2 linked regions of the Sphaerotilus montanus genome follow. The protein of the gene in region 2 interacts with the protein of the main gene of each other region in a pairwise test. Links are inferred from orthologs where the notes say so. Each region holds a gene or a part of one and is shown on either strand. Other genes may lie near its edges.

The links. Proteins that work in one complex are often made in the same cells at the same time.
Region 1: the proteins of glnL (region 2) and BDD16_RS06480 interact in binary tests that used the Escherichia coli proteins (3 or more experiments, as listed by UniProt). The link is inferred for Sphaerotilus montanus from one-to-one orthologs.

What each region holds. Positions count from the first base shown.
Region 1 is NZ_JACCFH010000001.1:1,445,954-1,449,832, forward strand. The notes cover bases 1-2,759. They hold BDD16_RS06480 (P-II family nitrogen regulator), read right to left. Parts: upstream 1,670-2,759; coding sequence 1,331-1,669; downstream 1-1,330. Other genes in these bases: amt (ammonium transporter), read right to left, coding at 1-1,299; BDD16_RS06485 (YifB family Mg chelatase-like AAA ATPase), read left to right, coding at 1,934-2,759. Outside these bases: more of BDD16_RS06485, read left to right, coding at 2,760-3,448; BDD16_RS06490 (glutathione S-transferase family protein), read right to left, coding at 3,457-3,879. UniProt on the Escherichia coli protein: Involved in the regulation of nitrogen metabolism. Regulates the activity of its targets by protein-protein interaction in response to the nitrogen status of the cell.
Region 2 is NZ_JACCFH010000001.1:1,154,131-1,157,102, forward strand. It holds glnL (nitrogen regulation protein NR(II)), read right to left. Parts: upstream 2,044-2,972; coding sequence 958-2,043; downstream 1-957. Other genes in the region: ntrC (nitrogen regulation protein NR(I)), read right to left, coding at 1-889; BDD16_RS05090 (hypothetical protein), read right to left, coding at 2,040-2,606; glnA (type I glutamate--ammonia ligase), read right to left, coding at 2,694-2,972.

The sequences.
Region 1 (3,879 bases), 290 kb from region 2 along the record:
CGCCTCACCCATCGACCAGGCCAGAACGGCAGCGGCGGTGGCGATGAAGGTGTTGATGAACGCCAGTGCGGCGAAGTTGTTGGCTTCCAGGGCGGAGCCGGCGTTGAAGCCGAACCAGCCCACCCACAGCAGCGAGGCACCGACCATGGTCAGCGTCAGCGAGTGCGGCGTGAACGCTTCGCGGCCGTAGCCGACGCGCTTGCCAACCATGTAGGAGCCGACCAGACCGGCCACGGCCGCGTTGATGTGCACCACGGTACCGCCAGCGAAGTCCAGCGCACCCCACTGCCAGATCAGACCGGCCTTGGCGGTCATCGCGTCAGCGACTTCCTTCGAGGCATAGGCATCCGGACCCATCCAGTACCAGACCATGTGCGCGACCGGCGCATAGCTGAACGTGAACCACAGCACCATGAACATCAGCACAGCCGAGAACTTGATGCGTTCGGCGAAGGCGCCGACGATCAGGCAGCAGGTGATGCCGGCGAAGGTGGCCTGGAAGGCAGCGAACACGATCTCGGGGATGTAGACCCCCTTGCTGAACGTGGCAGCCGGCGCGAAGGTGCCGGCGACGTTGTCCCAGACGCCCTTCATGAACAGGCGGTCGAAGCCACCGATGAACGCATTGCCTTCGGTGAACGCCAGGCTGTAGCCGTAGACGAACCACAGCACGACGATCAGCGAGAACGTGACCATCACCTGCATCAGCACGGACAGCATGTTCTTCGAGCGCACCAGGCCGCCGTAGAACAGCGCCAGACCCGGCACCGTCATCAGGATGACCAGCAGCGTCGACAGCATCATCCAGGCGGTGTCGCCCTTGTCGATCTTCGGAGCCGGCGCAGCAGCGGGGGCGGCATCCGAAGCGGCAGGCGCTGCTTCAGCGGCCGCCGCGGGCGCAGCCACCTTGGCCAGCGTGATCTCGACACGGCGGGCCGCATCGCCCTCGCCGGCCGTGATGTCCTCGGGCTTCTGCAGCACGACGCGGGCCTCGTCGACGCCAGCCGCCTTCAGCGCCTCGCGCACGGCGAGGGCGCGCTGCTTGGCCAGTTCCTTGTTGACTTCCAGCGAGCCGGAGTTGTCGGCGAAGCCGGACAGCTGCACCTTGGCATCTGCGTTGGCAGCCAGGAAATCGGCCACGGCCTTCATGGAGTCCGCGGTATCGGCGGCCACCTCGGCCTTGCCGGACTCGAACATCACCTTCGTGTCCGGAAAATCGGCGGCCAGTGCTGCGGGCGCGAAGCCCAGCATCCCGACCACCGTCATCAGCGCGACGAACCACGCGATCAGCTTCTTCATTTGGTGTTCTCCTCGTTCCTGTGGCGAGCGCTCACAGGGCATCCTTGCCGGTTTCGCCCGTGCGGATGCGCAGCACCTGCTCCAGCGACGTCACGAAAATCTTGCCGTCACCGATCTTGCCGGTGCGTGCAGCGCCTTCGATGGCTTCGATCACGCGGTCCACGACCGCGTCGTCCACGGCGGCCTCGACCTTGACCTTCGGCAGGAAGTCGACGACGTACTCGGCACCGCGGTACAGCTCGGTGTGGCCCTTCTGGCGCCCGAACCCCTTGACCTCGGTGACGGTGATGCCCTGCACGCCGATGTTGCTGAGGGCTTCTCGAACCTCATCAAGCTTGAAAGGCTTGATGATGGCAGTGACCATCTTCATGGCAGCTCCTGGTTGCTCTGACTGGTTGACTGGTGTTGGAACAGATACCGCCAACCTTCTGCATCTTTCATGCCATCACTTGAAACATCCCGTGACGGCCACCAGATCGCGCGCGACACCCCCGATGCACCGGCTTGGTGTTTCCGCGATGCACAGCATTGGTGCATCTCCCCCATCAGGGTGAGTTCCGAACCGTGCGGACCTGCGCAGAATGGACGGCACCGCTGCGCCCCCGCACCGTTCCGACCCGGACCACGCACCACCATGTCACTCGCGATCGTCCACAGCCGCGCCCTGCTCGGCCTGCAAGCCCCGGCGGTGACGGTCGAGGTCCACCTCGCCAACGGCCTGCCCAGCTTCACGCTGGTCGGGCTGGCCGACACCGAAGTCAAGGAGTCGCGCGAGCGGGTGCGCGCTGCGCTGCAAAACAGCGGGCTCGAATTCCCCCACAACAAGCGGATCACAGTGAACCTGGCACCGGCCGATCTACCCAAGGAGGGTGGCCGCTTCGACCTGCCGATCGCGCTGGGCATCCTCGCCGCCGCCGGTCACATCGACCCGGCGATGCTGGAGACGCTGGAGCTGGCGGGCGAGCTGTCGCTGGCCGGGGATCTGCGCCCCGTGCGCGGCGCCCTGGCGATGGCACTCGCGCTGCAGCGGGGCGGCGCGCGGCGCACGCTGGTGCTGCCCCGCGCCAGCGCCGAGGAGGCTGCGCGCGTGCCGGGCCTCCCCCTGCGCTGCGCGGACCATCTGATGGACGTCGTCCACGCGCTGCAGCCCGGCGACGACTGCGTGCCGCTGCGCGCACCGCAGCCGCCACCCGGTCGCCCGCAGGCTCCGCTGCCGGATCTGCGTGACGTGCGCGGTCAGGTCGTCGCCAAGCGGGCACTGGAAATCGCCGCCGCCGGCCAGCACAGCGTGCTGTTGGTCGGGCCGCCCGGAACGGGCAAGTCCATGCTGGCCCAGCGCCTCATCGGCCTCTTGCCGCCGCTGGAGGAAACGCAGGCGCTGGAGTCGGCTGCGGTCCTCAGTCTGGCCGGGCGGTTCGATCCCGGGACCTGGTCACAGCGGGTGCTGCGGTCCCCCCACCATTCCGCTTCCTCGGTGGCACTCGTGGGCGGAGGTTCTCCTCCACGACCAGGCGAGATCTCGCTGGCCCACCACGGCGTGCTCTTTCTCGACGAGCTGCCGGAGTTCCCGCGGGCCGCGCTCGAAGCACTGCGCGAGCCGCTGGAGAACGGCCGCATCACCATCTCGCGTGCCGCCCAGCAGGCCGAGTTCCCGGCACGCTGCCAGCTCGTCGCGGCGATGAACCCGTGTCCGTGCGGCATGCTCGGCTCGACCATGCGCGCCTGCCGCTGCACGCCCGAAGCCATCGCGCGCTACCAGGGCCGGCTGTCGGGGCCGCTGCTGGACCGGATCGACCTGCGGGGCGAGGTGCTGGCGATCGCGCCGGAAGAGCTGTCCTCGGCGCCCGACGGCGAGCCGAGCGCCGCCATCGCCGAACGGGTCGTGGCCGCCCGGCAGCGCCAGCAGGCCCGCCAGGGAGTCTGCAATGCCGAGCTGGACGCTGGCGTGCTGGCAGACCACTGCCGGGCGCAGTCGGCCGCCACACAGTTCCTGAACACCGCCGCCGCCCGCCTGGGCTGGTCGGGCCGCAGCCTGCACCGGGTGATGCGCGTGGCGCGCACGGTGGCCGATCTGGCCGGCGCGGCCGACACCGAGATCGGCCACATCGCCGAGGCGATCCAGCTGCGCCGCGCCCTGCCCGGGCGGTGATCGCGACGTCAGGCCGGCGCGTTGCCCAGCGCAGCCAGCTGCGCGGCGCGCTGCTGGTCGGCCTTGCGGTCGGCGGCCACCTTCTGCGCGGTCGGGCGTTGTTCGATCAGCTTGACGTAGCCCTTCCAGTCCACGCCCTGCGCCGCCAGCAGATCCTCGCCGCAGACCAGCTTGGTCGACATCGCCACCAGCGGCAGGTGCGCCACGGCCGTGCAGTCGGCCAGCGTGAAGGTGTCACCCGCCACGTACGGCGCAAACCGGGCCAGGCGCTTGAACGCCGCGATGTTCTTCTCCAGCTGCCCCCGCGCCTTGGCGATCACGCCGTCCGACACCTTGCCGCCGAAAAACGCCTGCGCATAGAGCATGCGGGCCACCAGCTCCAGGTGGATGTCCATGAACAGCGACAGCTCGCGCACCTTGGCCGCGGCAAA
Region 2 (2,972 bases):
GGCGGTGGAACAGGTCCTCGCGGAACGCGCCATCGCGCACCCGCGTCTCCAGGTTCTGGTGGGTCGCGGCGATGACCCGCACGTTCGACTTCAGCGGCTGGTGGCCACCGACGCGGTAGAACTGGCCGTCCGACAGCACCCGCAGCAGCCGGGTCTGCAAGTCGAAGGGCATGTCGCCGATCTCGTCGAGGAAGAGCGTGCCGCCCTCGGCCTGCTCGAAGCGGCCGCGGCGGGTGGCCTGCGCGCCGGTGAAGGCGCCGCGTTCATGGCCGAAAAGTTCGCTCTCCAGCAGGTCCTTCGGGATCGCCGCGGTGTTGATCGCGACGAACGGCCCGCCGGCGCGCAGGCTGTGCTTGTGCAGCGCCCGGGCCACCAGCTCCTTGCCCGACCCGGATTCACCCGTGATCAGCACCGTGACGTTGCTCTGGCTGAGCCGGCCGATGGCGCGGAAGACGTCCTGCATCGCCGGCGCCTGGCCGAGCATCTCGGGCACGTCGGCGGTGGCCTCGTCGACACTTTCCTCGCGCAGGCTTTCATCCACCGCGCGGCGGATCAGCGCCACCGCCTTGGGCAGGGCGAAGGGCTTGGGCAGGTACTCGAAGGCGCCGCTCTGGAAGGCCGAGACGGCACTGTCCAGGTCCGAATAGGCCGTCATGATGATGACCGGCAGCCCCGGGTACCTGGCCTTGACCTTGGCGAGCAGGTCGATGCCGGTCCCGCCGGGCATGCGGATGTCGCTCACCAGGACCTGCGGGGCATCGTCTTCCAGCGCCGTCAGCACGTCACGGGCATTGGTGAAGCTGCGCACCGGCAGGTCCTCGCGGGCCAGTGCCTTCTCCAGCACGAAGCGGATGGATTGGTCGTCGTCAACGATCCAGATGGGTTTCATGCGATGCCTGTCAGCCTGTCAGCAGGTCGGTCGGTGCCTCGACCCTGCTGGCGCAAGCGCCACAAGGATCAAGGCAGCGGAATCTGTATCTTGAACAGCGTGCACCCGGGTTCGCTCTCGCATTCGATCAGGCCATGGTGCTGCTGGATGAAGTCCTGTGCCAGCGTCAGTCCGAGGCCTGAACCGCCATCCCGGCCGGACACCAGCGGGAAGAAGATGCGATCACGGATCTCGGGCGGCACGCCGGGTCCGTTGTCTTCAATATGCAATTCCAGTGCCAGCCGGTAGCGCTGGCGCTCGATCGTCACCTGGCGGGCCGCACGGGTGCGCAGCACGATGCGGGCATCGCCATCGTCCTGTCGCCGGGTGGCCAGTGCCTGCGCCGCGTTGTGGACGATGTTGAGCACCGCCTGGATCAGCTGCTCGCCGTCGCCGCGGAACTCGGGCAGCGAGGTGTCGTAATCGCGCTGCACCACGAGTCCCTTGGGGAATTCGGCCAGGATCAGCGCACGCACCCGCTCCAGCACCTCGTGGATGTTGACGTCCGAGACCATGTGCGGCCGCCGGTGCGGCGCCAGCAGCCGGTCCACCAGCGCCTGCAGGCGGTCGGCCTCGTGGATGATGACCTGGGTGTACTCGCGCAGCGCCTTGCTCTCCAGGTCCATCTCCAGCAGCTGTGCCGCACCCCGGATGCCACCCAGCGGATTCTTGATCTCGTGGGCGAGGTTGCGGATCAGCTCCTTGGTGATGCGGGCCTGGTCGAGCGTGCGGGTCTCGCGGTCCTGGCGGGTCTGCTGCTCGATCTCGACCAGTTCCAGCAGCACCTGCTCGCCGTGGTCGATCTGGGTGACGATGGCGTGCACCGGCAGTGGCTCGGTGGACGCCGCGCCGGGGGGGCGGCGCAGCAGCGCCTCCAGCCGGGCCGTGGCAAATTCGTTGGCGACCACCGCATCGAACGTCACCTTCAGCGTGGCGGGATCGACGAACCAGTCGAACACCCGGCCACGCTGCAGTGCCCGCCGCGGCAGGCCGAGCACGCTCTCGAAGGCCGCATTCACATAGACGCAGCGGCCGTCGCGGCGCAGCACGGCCACCATCGTGGCCAGGTGGTCGAACGCATCGAAGGCGTGGGCATGGGTACGCGTCAGATTCATGGGGCGGGCAGCTTGGCAAGTTCGCGCTTGAGGGCGGCGATGTCGGCTTCCTTGCGGGCGATGGAGGCCTTCATCTCGGCCACACGCTCCTGGTAACGCGCGAAGTTGCGCTCGTCGCCGCGGCGCTCGGGCTCGCCCTGGTTGTAGTCCTTCTGCAGCGCGGCGAGGCGCTCCTCCTCCTTGCGCAGCTCGGCTTCGAGGATGCGCCGGGCGTCGCTGTCGCGGGCGCGCTGCTGGGCCGGATCGACCCGCATCTCGCCGCTGGCACGCGCTGCTGGCGCCGCACCGCTGGCCGGGCGAGCGGCTGCGCCCTCCCCGCCACCACCGCCGCCGCCACCACTGCTGGCGGGGCGCCGCACGGGCGACTGCACCACCGTCACCGGCGCACCATCCAGCGTCTTGCAGCCCAGTTCGGCCGCCTCCTTGGGGCTGTACTGGTCGGTGTAGAGGTTGCCGGGGCAGCGGTAGACCGGGCGCTCCTGGGCGCTGGCCGCAGTCGCACCAGCCACCAGGGCCATCGCCATCGTCGTGCGCAGGACGCGCGGAAGGAAGGTCGTGCTCATCGCGCCGCAGTATGGACCATAAAAAAGGCGACCCGCAGGCCGCCTTTCATGCACTCCGGCCTGATCAGTGACCAGACCCCGGGCACATCACAGGGTGTAGTACATGTCGAACTCGATCGGATGGGTCGTCATGCGCATGCGCTGGACTTCCTGCATCTTCAGATCGATGTACGCATCGATGTACGAGTCGGTGAACACGCCACCCTTGGTCAGGAACGCACGGCCCTTGTCCAGATACTCCAGCGCCTGTTCCAGCGACGAGCACACGGTCGGGATCAGCGCGTCTTCTTCCGGCGGCAGGTGGTACAGATCCTTCGTGGCGGCTTCGCCCGGGTGGATCTTGTTCTCGACGCCGTCCAGGCCGGC